One region of the Streptomyces sp. R-07 genome, then DNA from elsewhere that is predicted to be linked to it. Evidence: riboswitches for the same ligand, from Rfam matches in the RefSeq annotation. Region 1 holds a riboswitch; each other region holds the start of a gene.
What was found. A riboswitch is a leader RNA that binds a small molecule or an ion and turns the genes downstream of it on or off. The one in region 1 is predicted to bind cyclic di-AMP.
Positions count from the first base shown of each region.

Region 1 (4,697 bases):
TCACGGCCTTCACCGCGGTCATGGACGACGCCCACGGCGGCGGCGGGCTGATGTGGGACTTCGGGAAGACGCTGGTCAAGCAGGCGGTGGCGCAGCGCTGACCGATTCTCGACCACGGTTTTGCCTCTGAGGCAAGAAACTTGCCTCAGAGGCACGATCCTGGCGGAATGGACGCATGGACCACGTCCCCGGGGACCCTTCCCCGGACCCCGCCCTCCCCGGCGTCCTGCCCCACGTCGCCCCGCAGCTGCGGGCCCTGCGCCGCCGCCGGGGACTCACCCTGGAGGCCGCCGCCCAGCGGGCCGGCCTCTCGCCGGCCCACCTCTCGCGCCTGGAGACGGGGAACAGGCAGCCCTCGCTGCCCATGCTGCTCGCCCTGTCCCGCATCTACGGTACGACGGTCTCCGAGCTCCTGGGCGAGACGCCCCCCGAGCGCGACCCCGTCGTCCGGGCCGGCCGCTCCGAACCCGTCGAGGCCGACGGCTGGATCTACCGCCAGGCCGGCGGTGCCGGGCGCGCCCTCCAGTGCCTGCGGGTCCACGTGCCGTACGCCACCCGGGCCGACATCGTGCGCGTCCACCCCGGGGAGGAGTGGATCCACGTCCTGGAGGGGCGGGTGCGGCTCGCGCTCGGCGAGGCCGTGCACGTCCTCGATCCCGGGGACAGCGCGCACTTCGACTCGCTGACCCCGCACCGGATCGGCGCCGCCACCCCCGGCGGGGCCGAGCTGCTCTTCGTCCACACCCTGATGCAGAGCCCTGTCGCCGAGCTGTGCCTCGGCGACGGGACCCCGCACCGGCGCTGATCCCGAGCGAACCGCTTCGTACCGGGTGACCGTCCCGAGCCACCCGTCCCGAGTCCTGAGGAAAGGACCGACATGTCCGAGAAGTCCGCACCGGTCACCGGTGAGGAGCGCGGTGAAGGCAAGTTCCCCAAGGGGCTCGTGCTCCGCCTCTTCGCCTACCTGGTCGCAGGCCACCTCTTCGCCGGCTTTCTCTACCTGCTCTTCATGCTGGGCGGGCAGAACCAGTAGGCCCTGCCCGGCCGGGGCTCACACGTCCGTGAGCAGGCGCTCCCGCAGTCGCTCACGGGTCTCCGGGGCCAGCTTCAGGCCCTCGGCGAGGTAGACGTCCACCGAGCCCCAGGTCGCCTCGATCGTCTCGAAGGCGGCCCGCAGGTACTCCACCCGCGCGTCGAAGAGCGGGCTCAGCAGCTCCATCACCTCCGGCGACATCGCGTCCGGGGCGGTGGAGCTGCGGCGCACCTTGTAGCGGCGGTGCGGATCGTTCGACTTCACGTAGTCGGCCTCGATGGCCTCCCGCTCGACCCCGACCGCGAGCAGGGTGATCGCGATGGCGAGCCCGGCCCGGTCCTTCCCGGCCGCGCAGTGCATGAGGGCCGGGATGCTCTCCTCCGCCATGGAGTGCAGGATCCGGCTGTGCTCCGAGGCCCGCTCGACGATCATCTTCCGGTACGACTCGGACATCCGGGCGGCCGCCTTGCCGTCGCCGAGGATCTCCCGCAGCTGCGCGATCTCGCCGTCGCGCACCAGCTTCCAGAACTCCTTGCCGTCGGCCGGGTCGTTGAGGGGTATGTGCACGTTCCGCACGCCGGGCAGGTCGACGTCCGCGCCCTCGACCTTCCGGTCCGCCTCGTTGCGGAAGTCGAAGACGGTGTGCAGGCCGAGCGAGGAGAGGAAGGCGGCGTCGTCCTCCGTCGCGTGGGCGAGATGGCCGCTGCGGAAGAGGCGGCCGGGGCGGACGGCGCGCCCGTCCGACGTCGGCAGACCGCCCACGTCCCGGAAGTTGCGGACCTCCGTCAGCTCGGGCTCGGCGGCATCGGCGGGCGGGATCTGCGGCAGCTGCTGCGTCACGGCTGCTCCTGTTCTGTAGATCGGTTCCTGGGGCAATCATCTCGGGTGCGAACCCGTGCACGCACGCCCTCGCACAGGAATGGGCGATCTGTCCGTATTGGGGTGTTCGGCATAACCCGCCCCGGTTGCAGGGGAGATGGGGATCGGCGCGTGAGCAGCGTCATAACCGTGACGGACCGTGCCTGATCGTCTTTTCCAAATACCCCCCGGGAAAAGGAGATCGAGGGACCGTCATCCACGGAGGGTGACCGGAATTCCGGCCGTATATCAAGGAGCTCCGGAGTCCTCGAAAATCGTGGCTTGTTCGCGCCGACCCCACTCGTCTAGCGTCGCGCTCAATCCGGACGGACCGCCGAATCCTGCCACCGACCGGAATCCGCACTCACCCGAACAAGGCAGGAGCGGGGGACCCAGGTAAGTCGCCGATCCTTCCGAGAAGGACGGCTCGGGGTGAAGTCGCGTGGACACGCGGCCGGACATCTCCAGTCCGAACCCGACAGCTCACCTCGCAGGCGCCGGAGAGGAATTCGCCATGCCCGCTAAGGGTAAGCACCGCCGCACCAAGTCCAGCCGCCTCACCCGTGGCCTCGCCGCCGCCGGTACCGGTGGCGCCGTCGTCGCCCTCCCGCTCCTCGGAGCCACCGGCGCCCACGCCGCCGAGCAGGCCGCCCCCGCCGCCGCTCCCGCCCAGGCCGTCGCCCAGGTGAAGGCCGCCGCCGTCCAGGCCGCGCCCACCACCGCGAAGGCCGCGCCGAAGACGTACTCCGTCGTCCGGGGCGACTACCTGTCGAAGATCGCCGCCGAGCACCACCTCGCGGGTGGCTGGCACAAGCTGTACGAGGACAACCGACGGGTCGTCGGCGAGAACCCCTCCCTGATCCTGCCCGGCATGAAGCTCACCCTCGGCGGGAAGAGCACCGCCAAGGCCGCGCCGAAGGTCACGCACAAGAGCACGCAGAGCTCCGGCAAGAACGGCGACACCCCGCGCGCCTCGCGCAGCAGCGAGCGGACCTCGGCCCCGGCCGCCGCCGCGACCACCTCGTCGTCCTCCGCGACGTCCTCGTCGGCCGCGACGACCTCTTCCGGCTGGGTCGCTCCGATCGCCGGCGCCGGCATGTCGACCCCGTACCACCAGGCCGGCTCCATGTGGTCCTCCGGCTACCACACCGGTGTCGACTTCATCGCCTCCACCGGCACCACCGTCGTCGCGGTCGGCCCCGGCACCGTCTACTCCGCCGGCGACGGCGGCGCGTACGGCAACCAGGTCGTCATCCAGCACGCCGACGGCACCTTCTCGCAGTACGCCCACCTGTCCTCGATCTCCGTCTCCGCCGGCCAGACCGTCACCGGCGGCCAGCAGATCGGTCTCTCGGGCGCGACCGGCAACGTCACCGGACCGCACCTGCACTTCGAGATGCGTACCGGCCCGGAGTACGGCTCCGACATCGACCCGCTGGCCGCCCTGCGCCAGCACGGCGTGAGCATCTGACGAACCGTCGTCAACGCCTTGTCCCCGGAAGCCCGGCACGTACGTGCCGGGCCTCCGGCGTATTCCGGCTTGGCAAATTCTTTATCGGTGGCATATGTCACCCAGCGTCAACCCCTCCTTACGGTCGCGTAGGTCACATCCCAAAGGGAAGGATGTGCTCCCGTGGCAGACGATTCGAGATCAACAGACAAGAACGCATTCGGGTCGTACGCGGCGATCGGTGACAGCTTCACCGAGGGCGTCGGAGACCCCGGGCCCGACGGGACGTACGTCGGCTGGGCGGACCGCTTCGCGGTCCTGCTCGCCGACCAGCTGCCGGAGCACGACGCCTTTCGCTACGCCAACCTGGCCGTACGCGGGCGCCTTCTCGACCAGATCGTGGCGGAACAGGTCCCCCGGGCGAAGGAACTCGCCCCCGACCTGGTGACCTTCTGCGCGGGCGGCAACGACATCATCCGTCCCGGAACGGACCCCGACGAGGTGGCCGAGCGCTTCGAGCGCGCCGTCGCCGACCTCACCTCCGCCGTCGGCACCGTCATGGTGACCACCGGCTTCGACACCCGCGGCGTGACCCTGCTCAAGCACCTGCGCGGCAAGATCGCCACCTACAACGGTCACGTCCGGGCCATCGCGGACCGCTACGGCTGCCCGGTCCTCGACCTGTGGTCGCTGAAGTCCGTCCAGGACCGGCGCGCCTGGGACGACGACCGGCTGCACCTCTCGCCCGAGGGACACACCCGCGTCGCCCTGCGCGCCGCCCAGGTCCTCGCCCTGCCGGTGCCCGCCGACCCCGACCAGCCCTGGCCGCCGGTCCCGCCGCGCGGCACGCTCGAGGTGCGCCGCGACGACATCCACTGGGCCAGGGAGTACCTGGTGCCCTGGATCGGGCGCCGGCTGCGCGGCGAGAGCTCCGGCGACCACGTCGAGGCGAAGCGCCCGGACCTCATGCCCCTGTAGTCGGGGGCACGGCGGGGATCCGCTCCAGGACCCCGCCGGCGAACACGTCGTACAGCGGCAGCGTCTCCAGGTGGACGTAGCCGATGTGGCAGTCGCAGACGGCGAGGGGACAGGCGCGGGGACGCAGGGCGGCGCGGTACGAACCGTCGTACAGGTTCCCCAGCTCGGCCCTGACGAAGTGGCAGCGCCGCACCGTCCCCTCGCCGTCCACCGAGATCACCGACTCGCCGGTGCGGCAGGGCAGCCCCGCCGAGCGGTGCGGATGCCGGCTGTACGGGAAGAGCGGGTCGAGCTCCGTCCAGCTCCCGGCCTCCGCGTCGGTGTACGTGTGCCCCTCGGCCGCGTTCACCCAGAGGTAGACGTGCGGCGGCAGCGCGG
Region 1 covers NZ_CP183978.1:6,703,610-6,708,306, forward strand. The annotation lists gene ACN9M0_RS30775 (aspartate aminotransferase family protein) at 1-101, shown strand, start outside; gene ACN9M0_RS30780 (helix-turn-helix domain-containing protein) at 176-805, shown strand; gene ACN9M0_RS30785 (DUF6126 family protein) at 878-1,033, shown strand; gene ACN9M0_RS30790 (tyrosine-protein phosphatase) at 1,052-1,873, opposite strand; cyclic di-AMP (ydaO/yuaA leader) riboswitch at 2,247-2,403, shown strand; gene ACN9M0_RS30795 (M23 family metallopeptidase) at 2,406-3,362, shown strand; gene ACN9M0_RS30800 (SGNH/GDSL hydrolase family protein) at 3,525-4,319, shown strand; gene ACN9M0_RS30805 (STM4011 family radical SAM protein) at 4,306-4,697, opposite strand, start outside.

Region 2 (4,697 bases), 2.5 Mb from region 1:
GATCGGGATCACCCTCGGGAACCTGGGGACGGGCGCGCTCCTCGACGTCACCGGCTGGTCGGCCGCGCCGTGGCTCGTGCTGTGCGCGGTGGGCCTGGGGTGCGCGGCGGCGATGGCCCTGCTCGCCCGGGGCGGCCGGCTGGCGGAGGGGGCGTCCGGGGACTGAGGCCCGCCCGGCCGGCCGTACGCCACTCGGCCCCGTGGGAGTCGCCGCCCTTCGCGGCGGCGGCCACCCTGGGAGGGCGCGGTGCGGACCGCGGCCGGTCGGACCGGGCAGGAGAGCACAGGTGGGGCACCCCCTAGGAGCGGCGGGCGGAGGGCGGCGGGCAGGCGACGGGCGCCCCGAGTACGGCGGCGCCCGGCGGTTCATCCACACGCTGCCCCCGCTGGTCATCGTGGGCGGTGTCGTCTTCGACCTGTCGACACCGCCCGCCTACACGGCGGCGCCGCTCTTCTCCGCCGCCCCGCTGATCGCCGCACCCTTCTTCTCCACCCTGACGACCCTGCTCACCGGGATCGCCGCCGTCCTCGCCTCCGTCGGGCTGCACGTCTACAACGGCACCGCCGACGAGATCGCGTCCCTCACCGAGACCCTGACCGTCCTCACCGTCTCGGCGCTCGCCCTCCTCATCAACCGGGTCGTGCGCCGCAGCGGCGAGCGGCTCGCCTCGGCGCGGGTCATCGCCGAGACCGCGCAGAAGGCGGTGCTGCCGACGCCCGCCGAGCGGATCGGCGGGCTGCAGTGCGCGGCGCGGTACGAGGCGGCGCAGGCCGACGCGTTCATCGGCGGCGACCTGTTCGCCGTCCAGGACACCCCGCACGGGGTGCGGCTCGTCGTCGGGGACGTCCGGGGCAAGGGGATGGAGGCGGTCGAGGCCGTCGCCGTCGTCATCGGCGCCTTCCGGGAGGCGGCCGAGCAGGAGCGGACCCTGGAGGGCGTGGCGCAGCGCCTCGAACGGGCGCTGGCCCGGGAGGGCACCCGCCGGGACGGGCTCGACGCCTTCGAGGGGTTCACCACCGCGGTCCTGGCCGAGATCCCGCGCGCCGACGGGGCCGGGACCTTCGACGGTTTCGTACGGGTCGTCAACCGGGGGCATCCGCCGCCGCTGATGCTGTACGCGGACGGCCGCCTGGACTCGCTGGAACCGGGCGAGGCGGCGCTGCCGCTCGGCATGGGGGAGCTGGCGGCGTGGCCGGACCGGGCCGAGGCGCGGCCGTTCCCGCCGGGCGCGACGCTGCTCTTCTACACGGACGGCCTCTCGGAGGCACGGAACGCGCAGGGCGTCTTCTACGACCCGGCGGCGCGCCTCGCCGGACGGATCTTCCCGGGGCCCGAGGAGCTGCTCGACGCGCTGGTGGACGACGTACGGCTCCACACGGGCGGCGGGTCCACGGACGACATGGCGCTGCTCGCCGTGAGCCGCCCGGCGACGGGGCAGCCCGAGCGGCGCCGGACGATGCCGGTGGTGCCGCCGGACGGGTCCGGTCACCGGGTGTAGTCGCGGGGTGTCACTGCGATAACAATTGACATAACGTCAGATCGCGAGGGTTTCGCCGCGCCCGCCTTATGTCTTTCTGAAGGGGGCTCAACTCGGGCGATACTCCCCTAATTCAATGAATGATCAAGGGGAACGGCTTGGAATCGGGACCCCCTGTCTATTAACGTTCGATAACGCAGCGCGGTCGTCCCAGCCGTCGCAAGAGGCGGCACCGTGCGCACGCGCCGAATCCTGAAAAGGAACCGGGGAACCACCACTTGGGGTGAATCGGGCCCCTTCGTACCCGTGCGAACCACGCACCCGTGCGGTCGAGCCCGTAGGAGACCTTCCTGCTCCGAACCCGTCAGCTAACCCGGTAGGCGAGAAGGAAGGAAAGGAGCGCCCCCCGTGGCGTCCAACACCCCCGCACCCGAAGCCCCCTTCGACGCATTCGGTGGCGGTGCGGGTATCTCCGCCCCGGACACCGAGTGGAACCCCACCGAGGGCTCCCTCCGCGCCGAGAGCCGCTCCGGCGGCCGGCACCGGGTCGTCAAGCAGCGCTCCAACTTCGCCCGCTCCTCCACCGTCCTCGGCGTCGGTGTGATCGCGGCCGTCGGCGCGGGCGGCCTCGCCACCGCGCAGGAGAAGCCGCCGGTGGCCATATCGCTGCCGGACCTCCCGGATCTCCCGGACCTGCACCTGCCGGACGCCCACGACCTCCCGGGCGTCGGCGACCTCCTTCGCGAGGAGGACAACGCGCCCGTCACCGCGGGCCGCGCCAACCCGAACCCGCTCACCGCCGCCACGTACACCACCGCGGCCGACGAGCAGACCGGACAGGCCGAGCAGGCCACCGCCGCCGTCCCCGCCGCGGGCGAGGCCCTGCGCGCCCGCATCCTCCAGCAGGCCGAGCAGCAGCAGGCCTCCGCCGACGCCGCCGAGAAGGCCGCCATGGAGAAGGCCGCGGCCGAGAAGGCCGCCGCCGAGGCCGAGGCCAAGGAGGCCGCGGCGGAGAAGGCGGCCGCCGACGCGAAGGCGAAGGCCGAGGCGGAAGCCAAGGCGAAGGCCGAAGCGGAGGCCGCGGCGAAGGCCGAGGCCGAGCGGCTCGCCCAGCTCGCCGCCAGCTACTCGCTGCCGGTCTCCTCGTACACCCTCACCGCCACCTACATGCAGGCCGGCTCGATGTGGTCCTCCGGCTACCACACCGGCCTCGACTTCGCCGCCCCCACGGGCACCCCGCTCAAGGCGGTCCACGGCGCGACCGTCAAGTCGGCGGGCTGGTCCGGCTCCTACGGCTACCGGATCGTCCTGGAGCTGGAGGACGGCACCGAGGTCTGGTACTGCCACCTCTCGTCCATGCTGGTCAGCGCCGGCCAGACCGTGGGCACCGGCGAGACCATCGGCCGCGTCGGCGCCACCGGCAACGTCACCGGCGCCCACCTCCACATGGAGGTCCACACCTCCGGCGGCGACGGCATCGACCCGGCGGCCTGGCTGCGCTCCAAGGGCCTGAGCCTCTGACCTTCCGGCGACGCGCGGAATAGGCCCGGCGGCGGAGACCGTTGATCACCCCATGACTTCTCTCCGCACGCTGGGCTCTTCCGACCTGCACGTCTTCCCGATCGCCCTGGGCGGCAACGTCTTCGGCTGGACCGCGGACGAGGCGCAGTCCTTCGCCGTCCTCGACGCCTACGCCGCCGCGGGCGGCAACTTCGTCGACACCGCGGACGTCTACTCCGCGTGGGCCGAGGGCAACGAGGGCGGCGAGTCCGAGACCGTCATAGGCCGCTGGCTCGCCTCCCGGGGCAACCGCTCCGACATCGTCGTCGCCACCAAGGTCGGCGCCCACCCCCACTTCAAGGGGCTCTCCGCCACCACCATCAAGGCGGGCGCCGAGGAGTCCCTGCGCCGCCTCGGCACCGACCACATCGACCTCTACTACACGCACTTCGACGACGAGTCCGTCCCCGTCGAGGAGATCGTCACCGCCCTCGACCAGCTGGTGAAGGACGGCAAGGTGCGGGCCGTCGCCGCCTCCAACATCTCCCCCGAGCGGCTGCGCGCCTCCCTCGACTTCGCCGAGGCCGAGGGCCTCGCCCGGTACGTCGCCCTCCAGCCGCACTACAACCTGGTCTCGCGCGACACCTACGAGGGCCCGCTCCTGGAGACCGTCGAGGGGGCCGGACTCTCGGCCGTTCCGTACTACGGGCTCGCGGCCGGCTTCCTCACCGGCAAGTACCGCCCCGGCGCCACCGTCGACAGCGTCCGCGCCGCCGGAGCGGGCGGGCACCTGGACACCGAGCGGGGCCGGGCCGTGCTCTCCGCGCTCGACACGGTCGCCGAGGCCCACGGGGCCGAACTCGCCACCGTCGCCCTCGCCTGGCTCGCCGCCCGGCCGACCGTCGCCGCGCCGATCGCCTCGGCCCGCACGGTCGAGCAGCTCCCCGCCCTGGTCGCGGCCGCCGACCTCACCCTCACGGAGTCCGAGCTGACCCTCCTCACGGAGGCCTCCGCCGTCTAGCCGGCGTTAGCTCCGGTACGGGTTGTAGCCGTCGTAGTCCAGGTACTGCGGCGGCGCCCAGGCCCGGCCCGTCGCCCTCGCCGCGTACGTGAGGGCCGGGGACGCGACCTCGCGGCGCTGCCAGAGGTGGTGCAGCAGCTCCTGTTCCCGGGCCGGGAAATCGGGCCCCGCCGTGCCGCGCCGGGCCCGGTCCCGCAGGAACGCGAGGGTCGTCGCGAAGGACTCGTACTCGCCGACCGCCCGCGCGGCCGGCGGGCCGTACGCCCGGGCGGCGAACGAGCGGGCCACCTGCCGGGCGCGCATCGAGGACAGCGCGAGCGGCTCGGTGGGCGCGAGCCAGCCGGCGGCCGCGTACGCCGGGAGCTCCCCGGATATCGTGCGCAGCTCCCGCTGCCGGCTCCACACCGCCAGCCAGGTCAGCAGGCCGAAGGCCGGGACCATGAGCGCCCCGTACACCGCGTAGAAGGCCAGCGGGCCGCCGAAGGTCGCGGAGCCGTTCCACGCGGCGTGCAGGCTCATCGCGAGCAGCAGCCCGGCCAGCGGCAGCAGCACCCGGCGCAGCCGCTTCCCGCGCGGCGCGAGGGCGGCGAAGCCGAAGCCGATGCCGGTGAGCACGGTGAACAGCGGATGCGCGAACGGCGACATCACGACCCGTACGAAGAAGGTCGCGGCGGTCACCGAGCCGAGACCGGAGGAGC
Region 2 covers NZ_CP183978.1:4,237,325-4,242,021, forward strand. The annotation lists gene ACN9M0_RS19340 (MFS transporter) at 1-166, shown strand, start outside; gene ACN9M0_RS19345 (PP2C family protein-serine/threonine phosphatase) at 288-1,499, shown strand; cyclic di-AMP (ydaO/yuaA leader) riboswitch at 1,712-1,876, shown strand; gene ACN9M0_RS19350 (M23 family metallopeptidase) at 1,887-2,999, shown strand; gene ACN9M0_RS19355 (aldo/keto reductase) at 3,052-3,999, shown strand; gene ACN9M0_RS19360 (PrsW family intramembrane metalloprotease) at 4,006-4,697, opposite strand, start outside.
Region 2: another riboswitch for cyclic di-AMP. It lies ahead of ACN9M0_RS19350 (M23 family metallopeptidase); the one in region 1 lies ahead of ACN9M0_RS30795 (M23 family metallopeptidase).

Region 3 (4,697 bases), 3.6 Mb from region 1:
TCGTGGCGTGAGTACGACCCCCGGCCCCGCCCCCGCCCCCGAGCTCTTCACCTGGGAGTTCGCCAGCGATCCGTACCCCGCCTACGCCTGGCTGCGGGAGCACGCGCCCGTCCACCGGACGAGGCTGCCCAGCGGGGTCGAGGCCTGGCTCGTGACCCGGTACGCGGACGCCCGGCAGGCCCTCGCCGACCAGCGGCTCTCCAAGAACCCCGCGCACCACGACGAGTCCCCGCACGCGAAGGGGAAGACGGGCATCCCGGGCGAGCGCAAGGCCGAGCTGATGACGCATCTGCTCAACATCGACCCGCCGGACCACACCCGGCTGCGGCGGCTCGTGTCGAAGGCCTTCACCCCGCGCAGGGTCGCCGAGTTCACGCCGCGCGTGCAGGAGCTGACGGACCGGCTCATCGACTCCTTCGTCGCGAAGGGGAGCGCCGACCTCATCCACGAGTTCGCCTTCCCGCTGCCCATCTACGCGATCTGCGACCTGCTCGGCGTGCCCGAGGAGGACCAGGACGACTTCCGGGACTGGGCCGGGATGATGATCCGGCACGGCGGCGGTCCGCGCGGCGGGGTCGCCCGGTCCGTGAAGAAGATGCGCGGCTATCTCGCGGAGCTCATCCACCGCAAGCGGCTCGACCCGGGCGACGACCTGATCTCCGGGCTCATCAAGGCCTCGGACCACGGCGAGCACCTCACCGAGAACGAGGCCGCCGCCATGGCCTTCATCCTGCTCTTCGCAGGCTTCGAGACGACCGTGAACCTCATCGGCAACGGCGTGTACCAGCTGCTGCGCCACCCGGAGCAGCGCGAGCGGCTCCAGGCCTCGCTCGCCGCCGGGGAGACCGGCCTCCTGGAGACCGGCGTCGAGGAGCTGCTGCGGTACGACGGGCCCGTGGAGATGGCGACCTGGCGGTACGCGACGCGGGCGCTGACCGTCGGCGGGCAGGAGATCCCGGCGGGCGACCCGGTGCTCGTGGTGCTCGCCGCCGCCGACCGGGACCCGGAGCGGTTCGACGGGCCGGACACCCTCGACCTCGCTCGGCGCGACAACCAGCACCTCGGGTACGGACACGGCATCCACTACTGCCTGGGCGCGCCGCTCGCCCGCCTCGAAGGGCAGACGGCGCTCGCGACCCTGCTGACTCGGCTTCCGGACCTGCGACTTGCCGCCGATCCGGCCGAACTGCGGTGGCGCGGAGGGCTCATCATGCGTGGTTTGCGCACGCTTCCGGTGGAGTTCGCCCCTTCCGTACCACTCCTTACCACTGACGAGCCATCAGAAATGTGATCTTCGTGTGATCGTGGCGCCATCGACTTGTGACGGACGTTCGAATGCGGCTACGTTCGCCGCAGTCTCAGCCGTCACGCGAAAGGCGCTTCTATGCGTTCCGGGAACGGACGACACCGTCGCCCCCGTCAGGCCCCCGCCCTCGTCGTCGCCGCGGGCGTGACCGGATCCGCCATGGCGCTGCCGCTGCTCGCCACCGGATCCGCCTCCGCCGCCGACGCCTCCACCTGGGACCGGGTCGCCGAGTGCGAGTCCGGCGGCCAGTGGAGCGCCAACTTCGGCAACGGGATGTACGGCGGCCTCCAGTTCACCCAGGACAGCTGGGAGCGGAACGGCGGCCTGGCGTACGCGCCCAGCCCCGACCTCGCCAGCCGCGCCCAGCAGATCGCGGTGGCCGAGAAGGCGTTCGTCAAGGGCAGCACCGAGTGGGCCACCTGCGCGCCGATCGCCGGCCTGAAGAACGACGGCAAGGCCACCGGCGTGGACCCGGGCCCGACAGTCGTCCCGACGGCCCCCACGGGCCCCCTCCCGGAGTCCGACCGCACCGCGGGCGCGCCGACGGCCCCCGCGGGGACAGGAAAGGCCACGGAGGGGTCCACCCCGTCCGCGACCCCCGCGACGCCGACCGCTCCGGCGGGCTCCGCCGCGCCGACGACCCCGGCCGCGCCCACCACCCCGGCGGCCCCGGGCACGCCCGACGCGTCCGTTACGCCCGGTACGCCGGTTTCGCCCGACGCGCCGAAGGGTGACGCGCCGTCGGCCACGCCCGGCACCGGCAAGCACCGGGGCGACGCCGCACCGGAGGAATCCGACAAGAAGGGCGACTCGGTCGAATCGGGCCGTCATGCATCGGGCGCGGACAAGCCCGCGGATAACGTCGACGCCACTCCGGTGACTGACGAATCGAAGAATACGGACGCAACGGACAGTCAGGGCACTTCGGGCGAGTACACCGTGCGGCCGGGTGACAGCCTGTCCGACATTGCGCAGGAGAACGAACTCCCCGGCGGCTGGACCGCCCTCTATGACGCCAACCGGCAGACGGTGGGCCTCGATCCGGACCTCATCCTGCCTGGTCAGAGCCTCGACCTGACGGCGGGTTCGGCGGCGACGGCAGGTTAGTTCGCGGGCTTATGTCCGGTTCTGGGCAAGTGAGACATGAGTCTCTTCGTCCCAACTGGCGTGTCACGTCCGCAAACTTTGCTTCTGTCACCTCTCACCTGCACAAACGCCGCCCACCGGAGGGCAAGCAGGGGCGATATTTCCGCAATGGGCCTCTTTGAACATCCGGTGGGTCTGTGTCTACGGTCGTCACCGCTCGCCACCGCGGGCCCCGTCGACCGAAACGCCGAATCCTGCCGTCGGCCGATGGGAACAGTCGTCGCGCAAGCGCCGAAGGCAGGAGTGGGGGACCCAAGGTAAGTGCCGGGCCCGGCCGTTGAGACAGACGGCCGACGACCGGCTTGGGGTGAAGCCGCGTGCAAGGACACGCGGCCGGGCAACTTTCCGGCCCGAACCCGACAGCTCACCTCACAGGCGTCGGTGAGGAGAATTCCCATGCTGTTTTCCGCCAAGGGCAAACACCGTCGTCCCTCGAAGGCCACCAAGGTCGCCACGCTCGTCGGCGTCACCGGTGTCGCCGTCGCCGCCCCGCTGCTGACCGCGGGCACCGCCTCGGCCGCCACCGCTTCCGAGTGGGACGCCGTCGCCCAGTGCGAGTCCGGTGGCAACTGGGCCATCAACACCGGCAACGGCTTCTACGGCGGCCTGCAGTTCACGAACTCCACCTGGGCCGCCTTCGGTGGCACCGCCTACGCCGCGCGCGCCGACCTGGCCTCGAAGTCCCAGCAGATCGCCGTCGCCGAGAAGGTCCTCGCGGGCCAGGGCAAGGGTGCCTGGCCGAGCTGCGGCGTCGGCCTCTCCGGCGCCTCCTACGACGGCGGCGCCGCCGAGACCCCGCAGCAGAGCGAGCCCCAGCAGGCCGCTCCGCAGCCGCGCGAGACCGAGCAGCCGACCACCCGCAGCCAGCAGCGCCAGGCCCCCAAGAAGGTCACGCAGCAGGCCGCGCCGAAGGCCGCCAAGAAGACCGTCACCACGCCGACCGGCAAGAAGGTCGAGAAGGGCGACGGCGAGTACAAGGTCGTCGCCGGCGACACCCTCAGCAAGATCGCCCAGGCGCACGGCGTCAAGGGCGGCTGGGCCAAGCTCTTCGAGCTGAACAAGGACGTCGTCGAGAACGCCGACCTCATCTACCCGGGTCAGCAGCTCCACCTGAAGTGAGCCAGGCGGCTCGCGTGAGTCCGGCGGCTCACGCGGCCCCGACGACCCTCCCGCGGTGACCACCCCGGTCCGGCGTGCCCTTCCCCCGTGCACGCCGGACCGGGGTTCCCCCGTTTCCGGACCGGGGTTCCCCCGTTCCGGGGCGACTCCGCGATTACTGCCCAGTAGATCTGGGGTCCTTCGTCCCGGGATGCATGCCCTTGGGTCCTTTTTCGTCCCAGGGGGCGGGCGCACGGGGGGCGGGAGCCCCCGAGCCGGTTAGGCTCTTGTCGCAAGGCCGAGCGACCCTGCACCGGCCATGCGTCACATCCAGCGTCACATCCCAAAAAGGAGATGCTCGTGCCGTCCATCGACGTCGTCGTAGCCCGGGAAATCCTGGACTCCCGAGGCAACCCCACGGTCGAGGTCGAGGTCGGCCTCGACGACGGCAGCACCGGCCGTGCTGCTGTTCCGTCCGGCGCCTCCACCGGTGCCTTCGAGGCCATCGAGCTTCGCGACGGTGACCCCAACCGTTACCTCGGCAAGGGTGTCGAGAAGGCCGTCCTCGCCGTCATCGAGCAGATCGGCCCGGAGCTCGTCGGCTACGACGCCACCGAGCAGCGCCTGATCGACCAGGCCATGTTCGACCTGGACGCCACCGAGAACAAGGGCTCGCTCGGCGCCAACGCCATCCTCGGCGTCTCCCTCGCCGTCGCGCACGCCGCCTCCGAGGCCAGCGACCTCCCGCTCTTCCGCTACCTGGGCGGCCCGAACGCGCACCTGCTGCCCGTTCCGATGATGAACATCCTCAACGGTGGGTCGCACGCCGACTCCAACGTGGACATCCAGGAGTTCATGATCGCCCCGATCGGCGCGGAGTCCTTCTCCGAGGCCCTCCGCTGGGGCGCCGAGATCTACCACACGCTCAAGGGCGTGCTGAAGCGCAAGGGCCTCTCCACCGGCCTCGGCGACGAGGGCGGCTTCGCCCCGAACCTCGAGTCGAACCGCGCCGCCCTCGACCTCATCGTCGAGGCCATCAAGGAGGCCGGCTACACCCCGGGCTCCGACGTCGCGCTCGCGCTCGACGTCGCCGCGTCCGAGTTCTACAAGGACGGCAAGTACGAGTTCGAGGGCAAGTCCCGCTCGG
Region 3 covers NZ_CP183978.1:3,118,391-3,123,087, reverse strand. The annotation lists gene ACN9M0_RS14030 (cytochrome P450) at 8-1,291, shown strand; gene ACN9M0_RS14025 (transglycosylase family protein) at 1,385-2,413, shown strand; cyclic di-AMP (ydaO/yuaA leader) riboswitch at 2,672-2,845, shown strand; gene ACN9M0_RS14020 (transglycosylase family protein) at 2,849-3,571, shown strand; gene eno (phosphopyruvate hydratase) at 3,905-4,697, shown strand, end outside.
Region 3: another riboswitch for cyclic di-AMP. It lies ahead of ACN9M0_RS14020 (transglycosylase family protein); the one in region 1 lies ahead of ACN9M0_RS30795 (M23 family metallopeptidase).

Region 4 (4,697 bases), 6.4 Mb from region 1:
GTGTCAGCGGCCGGCGTGGGCGGCGCGGCGGAGCGTGGCGTCGAGGAGGCCCACCGCGTCGGCGGCCGTCCGCCCGGGGGCCCGGTTCCACGGCCCGATCAACCCGTGCCACCCCTGCGACCGCAGCTCGGTCATGATCCACGCGGCCGCCTCGTTCATGGTGTCCGCGCTGCCGTAGCCGAGGCGGTGGGCGGCGAGCAGGGCGCCGCAGACACACCGGGCGCCTCGTACGTCACGCAGCTTGTACGGGGCGTTCTGCCAGCCCCACTCGGTCAGCACCTCGCGCGCGTACCCGAGATGGACCGAGGGGCGCAGCTCGGCCTGACCGATGCGGCGCCAGGCGTGCAGCCGGTCCGGCAGTACGGCTCCGAGGCGGCCGGGGAGACGGCGCTCGGCGGGGAGGTTCGGCGGCAGGGCGGCGAGCGCGTCGGCCACGAGCCGGTCCACCGGCACGCTGAGCAGCTCGCGCCAGCTCCCTCTTTCCGGCGCCGGATCGTCACGGGTGGTCCAGTCGGTGACGATCCGCTGCCAGGTGGCGCTCTCGTAGAGGGCGGCGGCCTCCTGGTCGAGGGAATCGGGGCTGAGCAAGGAGGTGGAGGGCGACATGCGAGTGGCTCCTGGGGTCGACTCCCTCCATCTTTCAAGACAAATGTCGGTTTTGCGACTTTTACCCCCACAGGGTGAGTCGCCCCTCCACGTGGCGACGAACACCGCATCACATGAATTATCTACCCATTTAAGCACCAATGGAATTACGCCTCATATTCGGACATTACCCTCCGGGTGACGCGACTCACTTCCCCGGACGCCGCACCCGGCGGAGCGTTCCCCCACCCCGTACCCGGCAAGGAAGTTCGACGCCTCCAGAACGGCATCGATCTTGAATTCCCCTAATTCCGTGATCCATTTACCGAGTCCCGGGGTTCACTCCCCTTGTTCTCCGTCGCATTACTGGCCTACGGTCACCTCCATTCGAGCGGAACGCCCAATCCTGCCGCCGCTCGGTAAACCTCCCTTTTCACCCGACGGCAGGAGCGGGGGACCCACGAATACGCCGGTCCGGAATCCGGAACGGCTCGGGGTGCAGCCGCGTGCGCGCGGCCGGACATCTCCCGTCCGAACCCGACAGCTCACCCCGCAGGCGCCGGAGAGGAAACCGTCATGCCTGCTCACGGTAAGCACCGCCGTCCCCGCCGCAGCGTCTCCCGCGGCCTCGCCCTGGTCGGCACGGGTGGCGCCGCACTGACCCTGCCGCTGATCGCCCCGGCCGTCGCCGGCGCCGCGCCCGTGTCCGCGGCCCCGGACATCGCGGTCCAGTCCTTCGCCGCGCACTCCGCGCCGGCCGCGGCCAAGGCCCCCACGGCCCCGGCCGCCGCGCGCTCGTACACCGTGGTGAGTGGTGACTCGCTTTCCCTGATCGCCCACAAGAAGGGAATTCAGGGCGGCTGGAAGAGCCTTTACCGTGCCAACAAGAGCGTCGTGGGTGACAATCCGTCACTCATTCACCCGGGTCTCGAACTGACGATTCGTCGGGATTCCGCGAAGCCCGTTCCCACGCAGGCGAAGGCGAAGAAGTCCGCCACGACCGAGCGGGCGAGCCGCTCCGAGCGCCGGCCGGCGGCCCCTGCCGTCGCCACCGGTTCGGGCGCCTCCGCCGCGCAGGCCGCTCCGGCCGTCGCCGCCGCTCCCGCCGCCGTGAAGGCGGCCCCGGCCGCCGCCACGAACTACGCCGACAACCTCGACGGCTGGATCCGGGAGTCGCTGGCCATCATGGGCCAGCGCGGCATCCCCGGTTCCTACGACGGGATCCTCCGCAACGTCATGCGCGAGTCCTCCGGAAACCCCCAGGCCATCAACCTCTGGGACTCCAACGCGGCCGCCGGCACCCCCTCGAAGGGTCTGCTCCAGGTCATCGAGCCGACCTTCCTGGCCTACCACGTGCCCGGCACGTCCATGGACCTGTTCGACCCGGTGGCCAACATCACCGCCGCCTGCAACTACGCGGCCGACCGCTACGGCTCCATCGACAACGTCGACAGCGCGTACTAGTCCCCCTCACGCCGGGCGTGCTCCCGGAAGTGCTCGGTGAACCAGGAGGTGGCGAGGTCCGCCACCTCCTCCAGGGCGCCCGGCTCCTCGAAGAGGTGCCCGGCGCCTCCCACCACGGCGAGCCGGTTCTCACAGCGCAGCAGCGCCAGGGCCCGCCGGTTGAGGTCCAGGACCAGCGCGTCCGCGCCGCCCACCACCAGGAGCGTCGGGGCGCGCACCCGGGCCAGGTGGTCGGCCGCGAGGTCCGGCCGGCCACCGCGTGAGACGACGGCGCTCACCGGGGACGCGGGATCGCCCGCCGCCCACAGCGCGGCGGCCGCTCCCGTGCTCGCGCCGAAGTAACCGAGCGGGAGTCCGGTGCTCTCGGGACGTCCCGCCAGCCAATCCGTGGCACCGGCGAGCCGCCCGGCGAGGAGCGGGGTGTCGAAGACGTGCGCCCGGTCCGTCGCCTCCGTCTCGGTCAGCAGGTCGAAGAGCAGCGTCCCCAGGCCCGCCCGGTTGAGCGCCGCGGCGACCGCCCGGTTCCGGGGGCTGTGCCGGCTGCTGCCGCTGCCATGGGCGAACAGGACGATGCCGGCAGCGTTCTCGGGGACCGCGAGCCGTCCGGCGAGGGTGACGCCGGTGATCGGGATCCGCACGTCCGTGTCCTGCACGACGGGGTCGCGTGCGGCTCTGCTCCGGTCCAGACAGGCGATGACCTCGGCGTCCGGGGTCTGCGAGAAGTCCTGGTAGAACTGCCCGATCGCGAAGAACAGATCCGGTGCGTGCACGCTGACGGTCTCGTCCGCCTCACCGCCGAGCCGCGCCGTCCAGCCCCGCGGTGCCACCGGCACCGCGAGGACGATCCGGGCGGCGCCCCGGGCGCGGACCACCCGGCAGGCCGCCAGTGCCGTGGCGCCCGTGGCCAGCCCGTCGTCGACGACGACGACCGTCCGCCCGTCGAGGGGCACGGACGGCCGGCTGCCGCGGTAGCGGAGGGAGCGCTGCTCGAGCTCGGCGTGCTCCCGCTCCTCCACGGCGGCGAGAGCGCGGTCGTCCACCCGGGTCTCACTGAGCACCCGCTCGTTGAGCACCCGCACGCCGCCCTCCCCGAGCGCCCCCATCGCGAGCTCCGGCTGGTGGGGCACCCCGAGCTTCCGTACGAGACAGATGTCGAGCGGTGCGTCGAGGGCGTCGGCGACCTCCGCCGCCACCGGCACGCCACCTCGGGGGAGCCCGAGGACCACGACGTCATGGCCCTTGAGGTGGTCGAGCCGGGCGGCGAGCTGCCGCCCCGCGTCCGTGCGATCGCTGAAGAACATGGTCGGCCGCCCTTCCGCCTGCGCGGCTCGGGCCCGGGGAGGAACGGTGTGCCCCGCCCCCTGCCCGTCTCTCCAGGGTAGACGGGCCGCCGGGGTCGACGGATCGGCACGTTCAGCGGGGCCGCTCCTGCCCGGAGGCCTCCCGCTGCTCGCCCTCCCGGCTCAGGTGCCAGGTGCTCCGCGGCAAGGAGGCCCCGAAGTTCTTCCGGAAGCTGCCCAGTCGGGTGCCGGAGGCGCCGGCCACGTCGTACGTCGCGCCGAGGTCGATCACCTGAAGGGCCTCGAAGGTGAAGCAGCCGGCGGCCTCAGGCGCCGAGGAAGGCCTCGATGGCCTCGGCGAGGGCCTGCGGGGTCTCCTCGGGGGCGTAGTGGCCGGCGTCCTTGAGCACTTCGAGGCGCGCGTTGGGGTACCAGCGCAGCCAGGTGGCCTCCATCGCCTCGGTGCCGAGCGCGGGGTCGTGGGCGCCGACGACCAGCAGGACGGGGGTGGGGTTGTCGCGGACGCGCTCGTGGAAGTCGGTGCGGGACCAGGAGTCCAGGTAGGCGCGGAAGGCCGTCGCGGAGGAGCGGGTGAGGGACCGGTCGACGAGTGCGCTCAGCCAGGCGTCGTCGTAGCGGCCGCCGGTGGTGTTGTCGATGATCGCGCGCCGGTTGGCCGGTTCGTCGGCGGCGCCGGCGAAGAGCTCCCAGGTGTCCCCGTCGAGCGGGAAACCGGCGGCGGAGACCGGTGAGACGCCGATGATCGAGCGGATCCGGCCGGGGGCGTCGAGCAGCATCAGCTGGGCCGCCTTGCCGCCCATCGAGTGGCCGATGACGGAGAAGGAGTCCCAGCCGAGGTCGTCGGCGACCGCGAGGGCGTCGGCCGCGACCTCCTCCATCGTGTAGGCGCCCGCGTGTCCGAGGGCCTCGCCGTAGCCCCGGCAGTCGAGGAAGGCGTACGTGCCGACGGCTTCGTCCAGGTGGGCGCGCAGCGGAGCGAAGCTGGTGCGGTCGCCGAACCAGTTGTGGAGCACGAGGGCCCTCCCGGGGCCCTCGCCGTGAACGTCGTACGGAAGAACCTGGCCCGTCATCGTGCCCCCTGCTCGCGAGTCGTGCCGCCGCGCGCCGAAGGCGGCGGTCGACGACCGAGTGTGACGGCCCGGACGCGTGGGGTCAACAGCGCCGCCCGGGGCGCGCGGGAGCGTGTCGGTACGGGATCCGCGGCCCACCAGGGTCCGGACACCAGGCGGGAGGGCAGGTCCGGGATGCGGGTGCTTTCGTGTCGGGGGCATGCTGGCTGTGTGACCTCGCACGGCGCGTCCGGCCCCGGCCCGGCGGGCGGCAGGCGTCCGGCCGGAACGGGAGCCG
Region 4 covers NZ_CP183978.1:284,169-288,865, forward strand. The annotation lists gene ACN9M0_RS01510 (DUF6197 family protein) at 4-606, opposite strand; cyclic di-AMP (ydaO/yuaA leader) riboswitch at 1,001-1,159, shown strand; gene ACN9M0_RS01515 (LysM peptidoglycan-binding domain-containing protein) at 1,162-2,049, shown strand; gene ACN9M0_RS01520 (phosphoribosyltransferase family protein) at 2,046-3,350, opposite strand; gene ACN9M0_RS01525 (hypothetical protein) at 3,463-3,621, opposite strand; gene ACN9M0_RS01530 (alpha/beta fold hydrolase) at 3,656-4,420, opposite strand; gene ACN9M0_RS01535 (SpoIIE family protein phosphatase) at 4,631-4,697, shown strand, end outside.
Region 4: another riboswitch for cyclic di-AMP. It lies ahead of ACN9M0_RS01515 (LysM peptidoglycan-binding domain-containing protein); the one in region 1 lies ahead of ACN9M0_RS30795 (M23 family metallopeptidase).